DNA from 3 places in the Alteromonas sp. R7 genome. Region 3 is predicted to be linked to each of the others. Evidence: predicted binding sites of a transcription regulator. Region 3 holds the regulator's gene; each other region holds the start of a gene.

Region 1 (6,725 bases), on a different contig from region 3:
ATTTACCAACGTGTTAGATATCTCGCTGCTTTACCCGGAAAATAAGCGTCACCCTATGATGGCAATGCTTAGCGGTCAGATGACAAAAATCGTGATCGATGTGAACGTTACGCCGGTACCTGAATTACAACAGCATTCAGAACGCACTGAGTCTGAGTTTCGTCTTTATTTCCAAAACTGGTTGAACGGTCTATGGGAAAATAAAGACAACCGTATAAAGAAAATGTTGGAGTCGTAATTAATGGAAGTCAGTGCTTCAGTACGCGATAACTTTATTCACATAGTTAATGATATTTTCCCGAATCTTACTACTGAAGATCCGCTGTATAACGTCATCGCACTAAGTAGTATTTTAGTGGTGTCGGCGGTAATCTATATTATCGCAAGGCTATTGGTGCGCCCCCAGATAGCCAGTTGGGTATACAAATCCAATAACCTCTGGGACAACGCCTTGCAGCAGCACGGATTTTTCCGTCGCTTAATGCACCTGTTTCCTGCCCTGTTTATTTACTTAACCACACCCGTACTTATTAGCGATGAAGCCGTGATGCACGGTATGGTGATAAAGAGCGCTCAGCTATACATGCTATATAGCGGCCTTCTTGCCTTATATGCCATGTTGAGCACAGTGGAAGACGTTTATAACGCCTCAGCGCTTGCTAAACGCGCACCTATCACTGGCTTTATTCAAGTTACCAAATTGGCATTTGCTATTGTCACCATACTATTAAGTATCTCTTTAATTGTAGACAGAAGCCCGCTACTTATTGTGTCTGGCTTAACCGCCATTGCCGCTGTTTTACTATTGATATTCAGAGACACCATTCTGGGCTTTGTTGCCGGCATTCAAATAGCCGCTAACCGCATGTTTAATACGGGCGACTGGATTGCCATGCCTAAGTATGAAGTAGATGGTGAAATACTCGAGATAGGCCTTACCAACGTCAAAGTACAGAACTGGGATAAAACCATTTCTACGCTGCCGACTTACAGCCTTACTACAGAAGCAGTTAAGAACTGGCGCGGTATGCAAGAGTCTGGCGGACGCAGAATTAAGCGCGCCATTTATATTGATGTGCACTCTATTAAGCTTTGTGACAACGATATGCTAGAGCGCTTTTCGAAAATTCGCTATATCAACGAATATATCGATAAGAAGAAAAATGAGCTCCGCGCTTATCACCGAGATTACTCCATTGATGAGTCGGATCTGCTAAACAGCCGTCGCCTTACCAACATCGGCACTTTTAGAGCTTATTTAGAGGCATACTTGCGCAAGCACCCGGATATAAACCAAGAACTGACCCTAATGGTTAGGCAGCTACCGCCTAATGAGCTTGGTTTACCTTTAGAAATTTACTGCTTCAGTGCACAAAAGGAATGGGTTAGGTACGAAAAAGTACAGGCGGATATTTTCGACCACGTTATGGCTATGCTGGATTTGTTCGATTTACGCGCTTATCAACGTGATGGACATTTGTCGCTGCTTGCCCATCGCGAACAAAGCGCTTATAGAAATAGTCCCGAAAGCGACAATGTGCCTGAGGATGCTCAGGAGAAGAGCGAACCTAATCGATAAGGCCGTGATGAATAAAGACTTGTTCAAGACGAAAAAAAACCGGCTGAGATAGCCGGTTTTTTTTAATGCTTATCGCTTAAGCCAATGCGTAGGCCATCAGTAAGCAAAGTACTAAACCAGTAACGCCAAAAAAACCGTACTCGATTTTTTCCTGCATACCTTCAGCACCTGCTTTAGCAGTCATAAAGCCCATAACGATGCTGCTTAGCCCTAGCGTAAAGGCAATTAGCGCAACACCAAACATAATTGCATTAATCCAATCAGCCATTGTGATAACCCCTTAAAAATATTGGCGGTATTATGCACCAATAAATAAGATTTAACCATGCTTGGATTGGCTTAAATGTACCGCTATTGGTATTAATTGATCTTAGTCAAAACTACTAATTAGTTGGTAATCTCACTAAATAGTGTATTTAGCAGAGCATAAAGAAATCATCAAATATCACTAACCATTTGAAAGATATAGACTTTAAATATTGGCAAGGCCATTGCTCTACCTTAGGTATAACAGCGAGTATCGTTAGCGTCTATCTGACAGTGACACTACAACGCATTGCAGTTTGCTTCGAGCACTTTCGTTAACGCGTCACACGTAAATTAAGGAATGAACAATGTCTAAGAAACTATTACTTTCAGTTGCCCTTACCAGTGCTTTAATGAGCGGCCACGCATTTGCGCATGACAGCAGCTTTCAAAACAACAGTTGTGACATGGAGCTTGATGGTCATATTCAATATTACCAAGGTGACCTAACGGTACAGATGGACAATGGCTCAGTGATGACGATTGACTCCCATCACAATATGACCATTAACGGCGAACCAGTATCGCTTGACAGCGAACAACAGCGCTGGGTAAGTGAATATTACAACAACATTGATATCGCCATCCCTATGACCTTGAATATCGCCAGTGAAGGGCTGCAAATTGCCAACGTGGCAGTAACTGAAGTATTTACTGAACTGTTAGGCGGCGATCAAATGGGTGACGATTTTCGTGAACTGTTCGACTCACTTGAAACCAAACTAAACACTTCATTCTATGATGACGCAGGCAATATTCGCGTTGATTCAACTAAATTCGATGAGCCAGGTTGGTTTGACGAAAGCTGGGAGCAAGAATTCGAAGCGCAAATTGAGTCTTTAATCAGTGAGTCTATGGGTAGAATACTTATTGCCGTAGGAACACAAATGTTGTGGGAAGGCGGTGATATGTCTGAGTTTGAGCAAAAGATGGAGCGCTGGGGTGAAGATTTAGAATATCGCTTAGAAAGCCAAGCGGCTGCGCTGGAAGAAAAAGGCGATGCATTGTGTAAGGTACTGAAGAAAGCGGATTATGCCGAAGGCAAGATGCAGGCATCCATATCGGGGCTAGATGACTTGAACCTGCTAGATATTGATCAAGACAACCACCATGACCACAACGACGAAATGAAAATGTAGTTGGAACATTTAGCGAACTAAACGCGCAAAGCGAAAAGACTTGCAACGCTAACCACTCACCTTTGAAAACCGACTGTAACCCAGTCGGTTTTTCATTTTTACAGTTAACGACAACCGCCCTCCAATTAATGTACTCTTAAGCCCTAAACAAAGGGGTATTTAATCGATGACTCAAAATGTAGTAATTAGCGGCTACGGCTGGTTAGCCAGCTATGTGGGCAACGCACTTTCAGGAAAGGTCAATATTGTTGGCACCACTCGAAGCCAACAGAAACGTCTCGCGTTACAAGACCAAGGTATCACCGCAATTGAATATGCCCTGGGCGAAGATACATCAGCGCTTTGTAACCATTTGCCAAACGCTACCTTGTTGCTAAATATTCCCCCTGGCAGGAGAAACACAGATCTCGCGTCATACACCAACAATATGCTGCAGTTGATAGACGCAGCCATCAGCGTAAAGGTGGCGCATATCGTGTTTATCAGCACCACGTCGGTTTACGGCGATGCAACAAATGAGGTAGTGTCCGAAGTCAGCACTACACAGCCGCAAACAGCCTCGGCCAAAGCCCACGTGACTATTGAAGACTATTTATTGTCTAAACGAGGTCAGGTTGATATCAGTATTGTTCGCCTAGCCGGTTTAGTAGGCCCAGACCGTCACCCCGCCCGCTCGTTAAGTGGAAAACAGTTAGATGCAGGAAATAAGCGAATAAACCTTGTACATGTGTACGACATTGTATCTGCGCTGACGACCATCATTTGTGGCAAGCCGCTTAACGATGTTATTCACCTTTGCAGCTTGTCTCATCCTAAGCGCGGTATTTATTACGTGGATGCAGCGAAGGCGATGGATATTGATGCTCCTCGCTTTTCTGATACTGAAGCAGAACCTGCTGGCAAAGTGATTGACGCCGCACAAAGCTGGGCAAGGCTAAATATTACACCAGAGTATAGCGACCCCTATCGCATGTTTTAGGCTTTACACTTAGTGAAAACACATACTCTGACACATACAAAAACGGCAAGCTGTAGGCTTGCCGTTTTTAAGTTGAGCTCACTGCTAGCTCACGTCATTTCTTGTAACACCTGACTATCCGAATAGGCTCAACCCGAAGTATTTTACCGCTACCGTGTTTACAAAAATCACGAGTAAAATAAGCGGAATAAAGGTTTTAAGCGAAATATCCACGTACTTTTCAAACCAGCTGCCTTTGTAACCACTGCTGCCCTCTTCCAAAGAAGCATTGAAGTTTGCACTCTTCCAACGATAAATAACAAACAAACAAATTAGCAAGCCGTTTAAAGGCAAAATCGTGTCGTAGAACACATCGTAAATGACATCAAACAGTGATTTATCTGCGCCAGCGTAGTGCATAAACGACGTAAGCATATCAACTTTACCGAATGACAACGCACTTAGGATGGCTAGCAAAATCATAATGCTTCCTAGCGACCCAAGCGCCCATTTACGGCTTACACCTTTTTCATCCATAAGCGCCGCAACAGGTACTTCAAAAATAGACACTAGCGACGTAATTGCCGCAAAGAACACTAATAAGAAGAACAAGCTAGCGACAATCGATGCGCCCATATATCCAATCGAATCTTGTAACGCTAGAAAGATACTAGGTAGATAAGTAAAAATCATACCCACTGACGATTCACTTAAATCATCAGGGTTAATGTCTGGGTTAAAAGAGAAGATGGCAGGAAGGATCATCAAACCCGCAGTGAACGCCACGGCCGTGTCTGTTAACGCCACCAGCTTGGCAGCGCTCGGTACATCTGCACGCTTATCAATGTAGCTACCATAGGTAATAAGAATACCCATACCCAACGATAGAGAGAAAAAGGCCTGCGATAGCGCACCATTCACCACTTCAGCAGTGATTTTTGAAAACTCAGGAACGATGTAGAACTCAACGCCAGCCATCGCATTTTCGCGGGTTAATACGAAGATAACGAGACCGATAAGCATCACGAAAAGCGCAGGCATGAGCAGCTTTGCCGCTTTTTCTATCCCTTCTTTTACACCGCCTTGAAGGATGAGGTAGACCACACCAACAACGGCCGCCATATATAAAAAGATGGCTTCTGAGTTAATAAACAGCCCAAAGGTTTCTGGGTTAGCTAACTTGTCTAGATTTCCGCTTACTGCTTCGAACAAATAGCCGAAAAGCCACACAGTAATAACCATGTAGAAAACGGCAATCATGAACGGCGTAGCAATAGCTAGCCACCCCGCGACTTTCCATTTCTTTTCATTACCGCTTATATCACTGTATGCACCAAGCGGGTCTTTTTTAGCATGGCGACCAACTGACATTTCCGCCAGCATTACCGGTAAACAAATGGCAAAAACGAAAATAGCGTACATTAAAAGAAATGCACCACCGCCATTTTTAGCTGCACCGACAGGAAACCCTACCAAATTACCTATGCCTACCGCAGAACCTGCAGCTGCTAAAATAAAACCTATGCGCGATCCGAACTGTTCTCTGGCCCCGCTCATATCCCTTCCTCTTGTTGAGTTATTGTTATAGCAGTTCGCCGTATCATGCCTTGTGATGCACAAAAACGTCGTGTGCTCACAATTTATGCTGGTTGTCGGTACTTACTATTCGTAAGAATCAAGCCGAGCGAACTGGTATTATTTATTATCAGGATGGCGTTTGTTGTTATGACTCACGTGTGGCGTCAACGCGTTGTATTGCTACCTCTATGGGCTTATCAATACGCTGCACCATTCCCAAAAATAGCATGGTAACAGCAGTGAAATAAAAAGTCTTGATGTTGGACTTGCTGAAATGATGTTAGACCGTATCACCAAGTTACCACTTCGCCATTCCAGTCGATAAAATGACAAGCTTGGTCTCGATTAAGCGCCGAAAGGTGGTGAATGAGCTGTTTAGCGGTAAACTCAGGCGTGAACAGTTTCTTGGCGGCGACGTTCTTTTGAAAAGGCTTAGAAAGCCCCGTATCAACCGTCCCAGGGTGATAACAAACAAGCATCACGTCTTTCAATCTGCGCTTGTATTCTACCGACGCCGTTTTAACCAACATGTTGAGCGCCGCTTTCGACGCGCGGTAGCCGTACCACCCGCCAAGTCCATTGTCTGAAATACTCCCTACTCTCGCGCTTAAGCAAACAAGGGTTGAGCCTTCTTTACTCATAATATTCACCAAATGCTTGAGCCACATTGCGGGAATAATGCTGTTAGTCGAAAAATAAGCCGCTAAGGCCTGCTCGCTGACATCTTCCAAACGTTTCTCAGGATGAATGCCATCGCTTTCGCGGTGTAGAAAGCCTGTTGTGATAACTACCGTAGTTAACACAACCTGCTGTTCAGCCAGCTGTTCAACAAATTCGCTAATGTGCCTATCGTCCTGTTCGGCCAGCTGATGATAGGTAACATCCCCAGAATGATTGGTGTCAGATAAAGGGGCGCGACTAACCGCAAACACCCTAGCACCATCACTGCTATATTGCTCAATAAGCGCAGACGCAATACCGCCCGACGCGCCCACTATAAGGACGTTATTTTTCACTGGCTTCTCCTGGTATGCAGCGATCGCACTGGCGTTTTTTACCTGTTAACAGGTATGAAATGGTGTATCTATGCTTTGCGAATACATTGTAGAAAGCATCGGCTACATGACGAATAACAGGCCAGCGAAGCGGTGCATATAGCCAACCC
Region 2 (6,725 bases), on a different contig from region 3:
ACCAAGCGGTTTGGCCTCGGGATAACAAGCTAATAGGGCTAGCCCATTTTAAAAAGCGTGAAGAGGCGTGTGATAGCCTCATGTGGTGTGTCAAACACCGTAGCTCTCATTAGATTTACAGTCTTGAGTATTACTCCTTGTCCGTGATTAGCGCTAGTTCGGTATAAAGCGGGTAGTGGTCTGAGCCTATGCTTTCAAGTTTCTCTATATTGACCAATGCAAAATGTTCCGAGTGAAATACGTGGTCTAACGGCCATTTCACTAAAGGATATTTCGCGTGAAATGTATTGAAAAAACCGCGCCCCTCTCGTGGGTCTAAAAGTCCGCTTATTTTCTTGAACTTTCTGGTAGTAGGTGACCAAGCTACATCGTTAAGATCGCCAGCGACGACAATAGGGCCCTCTGTTTCAGCTATTTCTTCCCCCACAACAGTAAGTTCTACGTCTCTGGGCTTTGCATACGTGTTTTCTGTTGGGCTTGGTGGTTTTGGATGAAGAAAATATAGCGTGACATCTTGTCCGTGGTGATTGATTTTAACTTTCATAGACGGCACATCTTCTTCTATTAGAAATCGCAATGAGACCTCTTCAAAGGGAAGCTTACTATAAAGATGCATACCGTAGAGGTTCTCGAGTGGGCAAAATTTACGATACGGGTATTCAGATTCAATTTCACTGATGCCTTTCTGCCACTTCTCATTAGATTCCAACGTTACGAGAAAATCAGGTTGCTTATTACGTACATGTTCAATGAGCTTGCGAAAATCGTCATTAGGCATATACACATTGCTTGATAAAACACTTAGCTTTTGGCTCGCACTCTCCACCTCGACGTGCCTAACTTCTCTTTTATACAGAGGGGTATAAGGAATGATCCAGATAACCTGATAAATAAGGCTAACTGTTAATCCAGCGACAATAATTACTGCTAGGCTATCTATCTGTGCGTAATAGGTTGATTCAAAAATATGCCCAGCAATTAACAAAGAAATGATAGCTGCTATTTGTAGTCGCGGAAATTCCCACACTCTTATTAACCAATGAGAAGAAGGAAGCAAAGGGGCCCAGCTTACGGCTATAAATAAGACTGAAACAGCAGTAAGTGCAGTATCCATGTCTAGTTGGTCCTTGAGTTTAATTAACGAAAAACACTCCACCTGTTGCTTCTGTCTGCAAAACTAAATTGATGACTATAGCTAGTGAAGCGACACAAATCGTTATAACTACGGCAGCTTTGTGAAATAAGTTTAACCTAAGTATCACTGCAACTTAGCGGCGGCCAACGACAAAAAGTTATCCCTTAGTACAATTGATAGGTGCTTTTGTTAAGTGAAGTTGACGAGTTTTGGGCATTAACAAAATTAAGTAAAAAGTTCTCAAACAAAGGCAAAGTTTGCAAAACAAAACTTACTTAACTAGCCCTGGATATTAATATTTATCATATAAAACAATGCCTTATTTTGTTGGCAAGGAATTGGCATGACTATCTACGAGTTTCGACAAAGGAGAAATGTTATGAAACGTTCACTTATTTCTATGATTGTTGCTACAACTTTGACTACAGCTGCATATGCAGGTGACATGGACACAGACAACAAATGGGAGAAAGGTGCCAAAGACGCATGGATTGATGGCAAAGCAGAAGCAACGCTGTTGTTCAATGGTAACCTTGATTCATTCGACATTAACACTGACGTTAAAAACGGTAATGTCGTTCTTACTGGTAAGGTTGAGAACTCTGTTGATAAAAAGCTAGCGGAAGAGCTAGTAGCGAATATTGATGGTGTAACGTCTGTAGACAACAAGCTAACGGTTGTCTCTGACAAAGATATGGAAGGCGACATGTCAGATGACATGGAAGATACTGTTGACGAAGGCACAAGCGAGTTAACTGACGCCAAAATCGCCACAGTAATCAAAACTCGTCTTCTTATGGATACCGATATTTCAGGTTTCGACATCGATGTTGACGTAGAAAACGGTGTAGTAACACTGACTGGCGACGTTGATTCTGATGCTGAGCGTGACCTAGCTGTGGAAATTGCCAAGAATGCGTCTGACGTAAAAGATGTTGAAAGCAACCTTCGTGTAGTTACTGAAACTGCGATGAACTAATATCATTGTTGCTTTACACAAAAAAGGGGCCTCGGCCCCTTTTTTTCTGGTCACGTTTTACAGAGCTTTTCAAATCGCAATAAACAAAGGAAGCACAGCTGCTAATATTTGTCAGGAGGACTCATTCACCATTCTCCACCTTTTTTCCATTTAGTATCATCTTACGTGCTCTAGCATCCGAGTGGCGTATCATATCGTTAATAAGCGACGTCTCAGGCATATTCTTCCAGTATTTTTTTGGCATTGAACTTAACATTGCCTTTGTTTTTACGCGGGCAGGATTAAATATATTTGCATAATACGTAAGCCAGTATTTTTCAATTCTGTCATCATTTGGAATAATACTTGGGTCAGGATTATCTTCCAAAACAAGTGTTTTAGTATTCCAATGCGCAGCTCGATAAGGGGTAAGTATTGACCAACACATATTTTTAAAACGAGTCCGAAAAAAATCGAGCTTCAATTCCAAGCTGAAGTGTTCTGGTTCATACCACGCAATAAAATGCTCTTGTCCGTCAAGTACAACTTCTCGAAATCTCAAAAAAGCACTTATCTTATATGCATCGCGTTTTACTGCTTTAGCCAGCACGTTGAGACGCAACACATCTTCGTCAGTTTTTAAGTGAATAAGGTTTCTGTTTTCGAAAACTACTCGCCATAAAACGCGGTAACATAAAGCGAAACGATCGGGGGCTTGGTGGCATAACGCATACTTCAACAGCGTTAAAACTGATCTGGGAATTCTGAAATTCGTTTGGCTTTCACCAATAGCGTTGGCCGAATCGGTCACGGCAAACAAGTCGTCTTGGTTAGATTGCGAAGTTTGCCATGTAACGTTCTCCGGAGGTATGTGTTGGGCTAGACATTCTCTCGATGCTTTTCGCCATTCGTCGTATCCGGGCACTGATGAAATTGTTACTTTTTTCATTGTAGTACCAATTAGATTAGGCGCTGAACAATTCAAACTGTTTTGGTTGTTTAAATTGCTGTTCAAAGTTACTGCTATCGAGCAAATGGATAGCGGGGGAATAATCACTAACAGTAATGAACGGTTTTAATTTTTGTAAGGGTAAACGCATTTTTGTGAGATCGAACCAGCTAAGCTTTGTGTAACGTCGAATAGCCAAAATTTTTTGTACTGTGCGTGCTCCCAGTCCAGGAACTCGCAATAAAAGTAGCTTGTCAGCTTTGTTTAAATCGATGGGAAATATGTGGCGATTGCGTAGCGCCCACGCAAGCTTGGGGTCGTGCTCCATATCTAGCATGTCGTTGTGTACAATTTCATCTAAACCAAATCCATAAAAGCGCAGGAGCCAATCGGCCTGATAAAGTCGGTGTTCACGGATAAGTGGGGCTGGTTTAAGAGGCAAGACTTCAGACGCATCTGGGATGGGCGAAAATGCAGAATAGTAAACGCGCCGCAATTTTTGTTGACCATACAGTTTGACACTCGTGCCAAGGATAACTTTATCATTTGAGTCATCGGCTCCTATGATCATCTGAGTGGACTGTCCGCCAGGAGCAAAGCGAGGTGGGCGTTTACCCGAGTAGGTTTTATCTACTTTGTGTTCATTTATTTTGTCTTTCAATGTATTCATTGAACCGTGAATTTCACCAAGGTCTTTTTCCGGGGCGTATTTGTTCAACGAATTTTGTGTCGGCATTTCGATGTTTATACTTAGCCTATCGGCATATAAGCCAGCTTCAGCCTGTAGTTCAGGAGATGCATTCGGAATGGTCTTAAGATGAATGTATCCTTTAAATCCGTGATCAATGCGAAGAGACTTCGCGATGCGTACCATGCTCTCCATAGTCAGGTCAGGAGAGCCGACAATACCGGAACTTAAAAATAATCCCTCAATGTAGTTACGCTTATAAAAATTAAGCGTTAAATCAACCGTTTCTTTAACGGTAAAACGCGCTCGTTGAACGTTGCTAGACACCCTATTGATGCAGTAATGGCAATCGTATATGCAATAGTTGGTCATTAGGATCTTAAGTAATGATACGCATCGTCCATCAGGGGTAAAGCTGTGACATATCCCTGACCCTCCTGTGAGCGAACCTATTCCTGTTTTGTCAGTTTTACCTGCTTTTCGTTTACCGGCGGAGCCACTTGCGCAAGAAGCGTCATACTTAGCGGCATCTGAAAGAATTTCGAGTTTTTGAATGAGTTTGTCATGCATCGCAAATGGTCACTTTCTCTAGGCAAATGTACGTGGTAGACGGTCTGAAAAAAAACAAGATTCCATACCAGTCCAGTACATTGCTTGTTGTGGTATATCTTAATACTGTATAAGTGTACAGTATTAAGGGGAGTGAGTTTATTAAATTTGAAAGGAAAATTTTATCTTGCTGTGTGTAGAAAGTACCTTATACAACTTTAGTATAAGTTTTGGGTTGGTCTAAATTACTGAAAAACAAAGATTAACTATATGGTGCGGAAGGTGCATATGGTTAAGTAGATATGAGTGAATTACTTGATGTATTGAATAGACGAAAGTATGTATTGTCAGGCAGAAAACATCTGCTGCAACGTGAAAGCTAGAAACTTAAAAAGTCGAATGACTCAATACATTGGTGATAAATAGTTTTAATTAAGTGGATTGTAGCGAGCTTATCGATACAAGTGCAAAATCGTTCAAGGAGTGGGGCATGAACTTTTTAAAGTGGGTTTATTCAGGCTTAGTGGTATCAGCAATCATTGTTATAGTCGGTGTAATTGGGCAAGGAAAGCTATCCGTAAGCCAAGCATCAGCTGATGACGAACAGCGCCCCGTTCACATGGATATTCAAAAAGTACAGCGCAACTTCTCATTGGTAGAATTTGATTTGTCGAAAAAGGCACATCTATTGAGAAAAACGCGTCTAGAGCACTACATTGCACAGGCTAAGCAAGCCGATTTAAGAGGTTGGAAATTTAAGCGTGATGAGTTTGTTGAGCGCGCCGAAAATATTCTAAATCATCATCTTACTCAATACGCGAATGATGTTAGTCAAGATGCGGAAACTTATACCGCTCAAGCAATCTAATACAAAGGTTATACATGAAAACGCGCCTTACATTTTTACAATGTAGGGCGCGTTTTTCGTTTGAGTGTTTTCCAATTTTATTCCGACAGCGCAGAAATATAAGCTCTTACCACTTTTTCAACAAAGGCCTGACAATCTTTGGCCGTGGTTGGGTCATATTCACCATGGTTGGTAATATTGTTCGACAATACGCGAATACCTAAAAAGGGAACGTGGTAGGCATGTGCAATCTGCGCTGCAGAAGCGGTTTCCATTTCTTCCACACTCGTTCCCATATTCTTATGGAGCCATGCTATTCGATCTAACTCGTTATTCCAAAAGTTACCGCTGCCAATCGTTCCTTTAACGACGTTCCCGCGTTTGTACTGCTTGGCTAGCGATAGAGCTAGGTTGATGAGCTGTTTGTCTCCTAAATAATAACGCAACTTTTCTGCGTCCTTAGCGCTACTTCCTTCTCCCGCGCTGCCTTCTGACGCCATAAGATCCATCGGTAGCCAATTAAACGGATGAGAACCTTCTCCTTGAGCCAGCTTAGGCGTTTTAAAATTGGATGCATTAATACTGCGTTCGCCAAGAACAATATCACCAACTTTTAAGGAAGGATCGTGGCCACCTGATGTTCCCTGATTGATGATAAGGCGAGGGTGGTATCTCTCTATGCCAATGGCGGTGGCGGCCGCTGTATTTTCTAAACCCTTACCGGTTTTAGCTACCACAATGGGATACCCGTCTAGTGTCCCTTTATAGAATACCGCATTACCTGAATACTCTGTTGTAGTGTTATCCAAAAGCGCAGCAAAGTATTCGGCTTCAATGGGCATGGGGCCTTGAATCATTATTGGCTGTAACGGAGCGTTCTGTGAAGCTACTTCTACACGCTTCATGGTGTGTACGTGCTGTGTATTTGCCCATACGCTATGAGTGAAAAGTGCCAAGAGCGTTATAATTGCTGAAAAACGTGTGTAGTGATTGAAAACGAGCTGCATGTCTATCCTTATTTTTGTCGTTGTTGTCCCGAGGAGTGTTAACGAATTCTCGTTGTTTTGTTGGATATGTTTTTTGTAATTTTGATACTGACTTAGTTGAGTGTTCTTATTATAAGCGTCAGCTTACCACTGCTTTAGTAAATTACAGGCAAAAAAAAGCGAAGCATTTGCTTCGCTTTAATAGTGTATACGTTGCTATTCGACTTCTACGATTTTAAGGGTATTGGTCGCGCCCACTTTTTCCATTTCATCGCCGTAAGTCAGGATGATACTGTCGCCGCTTTTCACTAACCCTTTCTCTTTAAGTGATGCAATGACATCGTACTTCAATTTGCCAGGTTCACTGTTTGAAGAGTCAAAGAAAACCGGCTTAACGCCGCGGCAAAGCGCCATCGTGTTAAGCGTTGATTCGTGACGAGACATCGCAATAATTGGCAGAGATGTAGTAATGCGAGACATTAACGTTGGTGTAGTTCCACTTTCAGTTAAACCTACAATCGCTTTAACACTTGGCAAGTGGTTCGCGGCGTAAACCGCAGACAGAGCAATTGACTCGCTAGTAGAAGAAAACTGCTGATCCATGCGGTGCTTG
Region 3 (6,725 bases):
AACCGCGTTGTACAAAGACGACGTACTCATAACTCAAGGCTCTTTGGTTATTGAAGCTGACGAAGTGGAAGTAATTGCCACTGACGGTGGTGGTCGTGAAATATTTATTGCTAGAGGAAAGCCTGCAAGCTATTCCCAGCAATTGGAAGACGGCACGCCAGTTTCGGCAAAAGCTAATGAAATACGCTATGAAGTGGTGAACCGAACGATTTCTCTTGCTGGAAACGCAGAGTTGAAACAAGACACCAGTAAAGTACAGGGTGACAACATCACGTTCGATATGATTACCGAGCAATTGCTAGCGACTGGCGGCGCAGGTAAGGATGGTGAGGGTCGAGTGACCACAGTATTCACACCTGAGACCATTCGCAAAACTTCGTCTAAGAAAGACAAAAAAGACAACGAGGGCAATGAATAGCAATGGCAACTTTGAGCGCTAAAAATCTTGCTAAGGCTTACAAGTCAAGACAGGTTGTTCGAGATGTAAGTCTGTCTGTCTCAACGGGTCAAATTGTTGGTCTTCTTGGCCCAAATGGCGCTGGTAAGACCACCACATTCTACATGATTGTTGGTTTAGTGAATCTGGATAAAGGCAAGATTGAAATCGACGACAATGAGCTAACTCATCAGCCCATGCACGAGCGCGCACGCCGCGGAATTGGCTACCTACCGCAGGAAGCCTCTATTTTCAGAAAGCTCACAGTGCATGAAAATATCATGGCCATTTTGCAAACCCGTAAAGATTTAAATTCACAACAGCAAGAAGAAGAAGCTGATGCGCTACTTGATGAATTTAATATTAACCATATACGTAATAGTACGGGAATGAGTTTGTCAGGGGGCGAACGCCGTCGCGTTGAGATTGCCCGCGCTCTGGCAGCAAAACCGCAATTTATTTTGTTAGACGAACCATTTGCTGGTGTTGATCCAATATCAGTTAATGATATAAAGAAGATAATACAACATCTTCGCGATAGGGGTATTGGAATCCTTATCACAGACCATAACGTACGAGAGACATTGGATGTTTGTGAAAAGGCGTACATTGTGAGTCATGGCGAGCTTATTGCGCAAGGAACGGCGGAACAGGTTTTAAGTAATCAAAAAGTAAGGGATGTATACCTAGGCGAACAATTCAGGCTATAGTTAATGTAACCGAATTGCCATTTTTCAGTTTCGCTCTGGTATATTCAATTTAGAGCATTTAAATAAGACGTAGATGAAACCATCTTTACAGCTAAAATTTAGCCAACAACTTACCATGACACCACAGCTTCAGCAGGCCATTAAACTGCTGCAGCTTTCTACACTTGATCTTCAACAAGAGATCCAAGAAGCGCTCGATTCTAATCCGCTATTAGAAGTTGAAGAAGGTAACGACGAGCCGCAACTAGAAAAGAACAATATCGACAACGATGACAGCGGCTCTGAGGCCACTGCTTCTGCATCTAGTGACACACTAGAAGCCGGCGATGCACTTGAGAAAAACGATCTTCCCGATGAGCTGCCAATCGACAGCACATGGGACGAATACTACTCTGCTTCATCTTCGCCAGCTCCGGGTCCATCCAATGACGACGAGCAAATCTTCCAAGGTGAGACTACTGAAGATATTCAAGAGCACCTTCTTTGGCAAATGCGCCTTACCCACTTCTCGGATACCGATCGCGCAATCGCTACAGCAATCATCGACTCTATTGACGAGTCAGGTTATTTAACCGTTACCCTTGATGATATTTTAGAAGCGGTTAACGATGATGATATGGAAGAGCCGATTGAAATGGACGAAATAGAATGTGTGCTTAAGCGCATTCAGATGTTCGACCCTATTGGTTCTGGCTCACGCTCTCCACAAGAATGTTTGATGGTGCAATTGCGCCAGTTTTCAGAAGACACACCGTGGCTTGCTGAAGCCAAGCAACTGATTGAAGAGTACTCTGACTTACTGAGCAGCAAAGACTATCGTACGCTTATGCGTAAAAGCCGATTGAAAGAAGATCAGCTACGCGAGGCAATGCGTTTACTGCAAACCTTGAATCCTCGCCCAGGTAGTGCTTTAGTTACTAAAGAGCCTGAGTACGTTATTCCTGATGTCTCAGTAACCAAGAAAAATGGCCGTTGGGTGGTTGAGCTGAACCCCGACAGTCTGCCTAAGTTAAGCGTAAATCAACAATACGCTGCAATGAGTCGCCGTGCCAAGAATAGTAGCGATTCACAATTCATCCGCTCACACATGCAAGAGGCTAAGTGGTTCATAAAGAGCCTTGAATCTCGTAACGAAACCTTAATGAAGGTTGCAAACTGCATTGTGCAGCAGCAAATGGGCTTTTTTGAGCACGGTCCGGAAATGATGAAACCAATGGTGCTAAATGATGTCGCAGAAATGGTAGATATGCACGAATCCACTATTTCGCGAGTGACAACGCAAAAGTACATGCATACGCCACGTGGAATCTTCGAATTGAAGTATTTCTTCTCAAGCCACGTTGCAACAGAGTCTGGTGGTGAATGTTCATCTACAGCGATTCGTGCATTGATCAAGAAATTAGTGGCCGCTGAAAAGCCTAGCAAGCCGCTAAGTGATAGCAAGATTGCTTCATTGTTGGCCGAACAAGGCATTAAAGTTGCCCGGCGAACAATAGCAAAGTACCGGGAATCGTTGTCGATCCCGCCGTCGAACCAACGCAAAAGCCTTATTTAATCGGGCTTAATAATATAAGGAAGACGAAATATGCAAATCAACCTTACTGGTCATCATGTCGAAATCACCGACTCTTTGCGTAATTATGTCGATACGAAGTTCAGCAAACTTGAACGTCACTTTGATCACATTTCTAATGTGCATGTCATCCTGAACGTTGAAAAATTAAATCAAAAAGCCGAAGCGACCGTTCATTTAAGTGGCGCTGAAGTATTCGCATCCTCAGAAAATACCGACATGTATGCGGCGATTGACAGCATGGTTGATAAACTCGACCGGCAGGTAATCAAGCATAAGGAAAAACTGAAAAAACATTAGTAGTTAATTAAGCATGGATATACAAGCCATCGTAAGTCTGGACCGCACCGAGTGTGCGGTTCAGTGTAATAGTAAAAAGCGAATTCTTGAGATCATCGCTGATATCGCTGCCAAGCAAAACGAGAACATTGATCAGGCAACGGTACTCAACAGTTTGATGGCTCGAGAGCGTATGGGTAGTACAGGCATTGGTAATGGTATCGCCTTGCCCCACGGACGCCTGCCGGGCCTTGAAAAAGTGATCGCCATTGTTGTAACCAGCACGCCAGCAATCGACTTCGACGCCCTTGACGAGAAACCCGTAGACATCTTTTTTGCGCTACTCGTTCCCGAGGAACAGACCGAAGGACACCTTCAAACGCTGGCCACCGTGGCTGGTAAACTAAGCGACAAAGAAACGATTAAAGCAATACGTCGCGCAACGACAAGCGACGATATTCTATCTGCATTAAGTTAAACATTAAGCGCCTATTAACCGTTTAGTAGGCGCCTAATTCAACAACGCGTATGTGATAAAACCAGAGTATTAGGGAGAAAGTAGGTGAAGCTGATAATAATCAGTGGTCGTTCGGGGTCTGGTAAGTCTGTCGCACTTCGCGCATTGGAAGATTTAGGTTATTACTGTGTTGATAATATCCCGGTAAACTTACTTCCCACCTTAACCCATACAGTTGTTGACGAGTACGATCAGGTTGCGGTAAGTATCGATGTGAGAAACTTACCTAAAAATCCTGACGATTTGGTAGAAATTTTAGACTACCTGCCTTCTTCGTGGTCGATGACCATTGTTTACATTGACGCGAGCGATGATGTACTGGTTAAGCGTTTTAGCGAAACACGTCGTCTTCACCCTCTTGCCAAGCTCAATAAGTCGCTTTCAGAAGCCATTAAAGCCGAGTCTGCCCTACTTGCTCCTATTGCAGAACGCGCAGATTTATATTTAGACACTGATAAGCTTACCATTCACCAACTGGCAGAGTTAATTCGAGAGCGTATCTTGGGTAAGAAAAGCTCACGCCTTGTGCTTGTGTTCGAGTCGTTTGGCTTTAAGCACGGTATTCCTAAAGATGCGGATTACGTTTTTGATGCCCGCTTTTTACCTAACCCCCACTGGGAGCCCGACCTTAAACATCTGACCGGATTAGATGCACCAGTAGAAGTATTTTTGGGGTCGCAGCCTGTAGTGACCAAGTTCATTTGGCAAATTCAGAATTTAATAACGACATGGCTGCCTCATTTAGAGCGCAATAACAGAAGTTACGTAACCGTAGCGATTGGCTGTACTGGTGGCCAACACCGTTCGGTTTATATCGCACAGACCCTGTCGAAAACCTTCAGTGAAATACACCCTGATGTTCAAATTCGTCATAGAGAGCTGAATCAGTAATGACTATTCAAAAAACGCTAACTATCGTCAATAAGTTAGGGTTGCATGCAAGAGCGGCGACCCAACTGGTTAAACTGGCTAATCAATTCGACGCTAAAATCATCTTAAAAAAAGGCGATAAAGAAGCAGACGCAAGCAGTGTATTGGGATTAATGATGCTTGAAAGCCATCAAGGTGAACAGGTAGACGTGATTGTGGACGGCATTGATGCTGTTGATGCACTTGCAGCTATTGAAGAGCTTATTGAGGGCAGATTTAACGAAGACGAATAGTCTTACTTGCCCAATCCATTGACCAATTAATCAACACTTAGCGCAGTTATCTTAAAATCCTGCGCAAAACCTACGCAATTATCATGACAGACTCATCATAATTGCGATATTCTACGCCCACTTAGGCTCTATGGCCTGCATTGTTCATCTTTTAGCTTGTAGGAATAACGCCTTATGGCAGAAGCGCTTGTTTCTAAATACGTACAAACTCAGTTACGCGCACTCAACGCTGCGTTGACCAACGGTCAATTCGTATCTGTACGTAAGCTTCTGCTTGAATTACCGCCTTCAGACGTCGCCCACATTCTTGAATCTAGCCCAAGCAGAACCCGTGACGAATTATGGGAGCTCATTGATGGTGACTTTCACGGCGACATTTTAGAAGAACTGTCTGACGATGTTCGAAACGGTATCATTACAAAAATGCTTCCCGCTAATGTGGTTGACGCACTTGAAGAGATGGATACCGATGACTTAGCAGAGACGCTAAGCAGCCTTCCCGAGCCAGTATTGGCCGATATTCTAGATTCGATGGATGCACAAGATCGCGTGCGCGCAGAGCAAGCGCTGTCTTACGGTGAGGAAACCGCTGGTTTCATCATGAACACCGACACCATCACATTACGTCCAGATGTGACCATTGACGTGGTTCTGCGCTATATCCGCTTAAAAGGTGAGCTACCTGAGAATACGGATACGTTTTACGTGGTAAACCGAACTGACAACCTTGTTGGTATTGTTCCGGTTACCCGTTTACTCACCGCAGATACCGACGATAAAGTGTCTGACGTTATGGACGAGGAATCTGAAGCGATTCCTGTGAATATGCCAGACGATGAAGTCGCAAGCCTGTTCGAGCGATACAATTGGCTTTCAGCACCTGTTGTAGATGAAAACCATCGCTTAGTGGGCCGAATTACCATTGATGACGTGGTTGATATTATTCGTGAGGACGCCGAGCACTCGATGATGAGTATGGCGGGTCTTGATGACGACGAAGATACCTTTGCACCCGTTATGCAAAGTACCAAACGACGCTCGGTGTGGCTGGCGGTAAACTTAGTGACGGCGCTAATGGCTGCGATGGTGAGTGATCTATTTGAAGCAACGCTCAGCCAACTGGCTGTGTTAGCTATATTAAATACCATTGTCCCCAGTATGGGCGGTGTAGCGGGTAATCAGACGCTAACGCTAGTTATTCGCGGTATGGCACTAGGCCATGTTAACGCGAGTAACTCACGATGGCTTATCAGTAAAGAAATATCCATCGGCTTTTTAAACGGTGCCATTTGGGCGGTGCTTATTGCCTCTGTCATCGCGTTATGGAAACAAGATTACATGCTGGGCGTAATTATTGCCTTTGCCATGATGGTAAACATGATTGCAGCTGCTTTAGCGGGCGCAACCTTACCTATGATCATGAAGCGTCTTAAGATAGACCCTGCCCTAGCTGGCAGTGTTATCTTAACTACGATAACCGATGTAGTGGGTATTTTTGCTTTCTTAGGTACTGCGACGCTGTTTCTAATTTAAGTTAATTTTGAACTCTCATGCCTGATAGGGCATGGGTGAGCTAAACAACACTCATGCAATAAGCGCTTTCTCTATATATCCATTGACGTTCAGCTTGTAACCCACACCCCAGACGGTTTCTACTAGCTGTCCGCCATTTTCAATACTGTTGATTTTATCAAGCTTAGTGCGTAACCGATTTATATGGGTATTCACCGTGTGCTCGTAGCCTTCGTGGTTATAGCCCCACACCTCACTGAGCAATTGATTGCGAGAAAAAACTTGGTTTGGATGACGACAAAAATAATCCAGTAGCGCAAACTCCCTAGCCGTTAACGTTAGCACTTGGCCATTTAGGGTTACGCTATGAAAACGCTGGTCGATTTTAAGGGGTCCTATTTCGATGCGCTCTTCACTACCTTGAGATGGTCTTAAATGTGCTTGGCTAGGCATACTCCTACGCATATGGGAGCGAATACGGGCAGTAAACATGCGTGCATCAAATGGCCCTGATAGATAATCATCTACGCCTACT

Evidence for each region. The regulator sigma-54, encoded in region 3, starts transcription at its own class of promoters, with help from an activator protein. The targets are predictions, from matches to a motif close to GTTGGCACGNNNNTNGNNT.
Region 1: AC0J2X_RS17680 (DUF2884 family protein) is a predicted target of sigma-54. The motif match lies at 2,058-2,076, and genes of this name have one in related genera.
Region 2: AC0J2X_RS06820 (BON domain-containing protein) is a predicted target of sigma-54. The motif match lies at 1,462-1,480, and genes of this name have one in related genera.

What each region holds. Positions count from the first base shown of each region.
Region 1 covers NZ_JBVTQX010000013.1:2,658-9,382, forward strand. Annotated here, with positions in the region: gene AC0J2X_RS17665 (acyltransferase) at 1-238, shown strand, start outside; gene AC0J2X_RS17670 (mechanosensitive ion channel family protein) at 242-1,579, shown strand; gene AC0J2X_RS17675 (hypothetical protein) at 1,656-1,847, opposite strand; gene AC0J2X_RS17680 (DUF2884 family protein) at 2,194-3,024, shown strand; gene AC0J2X_RS17685 (NAD-dependent epimerase/dehydratase family protein) at 3,191-4,003, shown strand; gene AC0J2X_RS17690 (sodium-dependent transporter) at 4,118-5,539, opposite strand; gene AC0J2X_RS17695 (SDR family NAD(P)-dependent oxidoreductase) at 5,851-6,576, opposite strand; gene AC0J2X_RS17700 (thiol-disulfide oxidoreductase DCC family protein) at 6,566-6,725, opposite strand, start outside.
Region 2 covers NZ_JBVTQX010000003.1:257,880-264,604, forward strand. Annotated here, with positions in the region: gene AC0J2X_RS06810 (hypothetical protein) at 1-113, shown strand, start outside; gene AC0J2X_RS06815 (endonuclease/exonuclease/phosphatase family protein) at 131-1,114, opposite strand; gene AC0J2X_RS06820 (BON domain-containing protein) at 1,515-2,114, shown strand; gene AC0J2X_RS06825 (TIGR03915 family putative DNA repair protein) at 2,236-3,042, opposite strand; gene AC0J2X_RS06830 (putative DNA modification/repair radical SAM protein) at 3,059-4,300, opposite strand; gene AC0J2X_RS06835 (hypothetical protein) at 4,770-5,147, shown strand; gene AC0J2X_RS06840 (5'-methylthioadenosine/S-adenosylhomocysteine nucleosidase) at 5,225-6,133, opposite strand; gene pyk (pyruvate kinase) at 6,329-6,725, opposite strand, start outside.
Region 3 covers NZ_JBVTQX010000002.1:401,186-407,910, forward strand. Annotated here, with positions in the region: gene lptA (lipopolysaccharide transport periplasmic protein LptA) at 1-418, shown strand, start outside; gene lptB (LPS export ABC transporter ATP-binding protein) at 421-1,146, shown strand; gene AC0J2X_RS04565 (RNA polymerase factor sigma-54) at 1,220-2,701, shown strand; gene hpf (ribosome hibernation promoting factor) at 2,732-3,019, shown strand; gene ptsN (PTS IIA-like nitrogen regulatory protein PtsN) at 3,033-3,476, shown strand; gene rapZ (RNase adapter RapZ) at 3,561-4,406, shown strand; gene AC0J2X_RS04585 (HPr family phosphocarrier protein) at 4,406-4,678, shown strand; gene mgtE (magnesium transporter) at 4,853-6,211, shown strand; gene AC0J2X_RS04595 (response regulator transcription factor) at 6,263-6,725, opposite strand, start outside.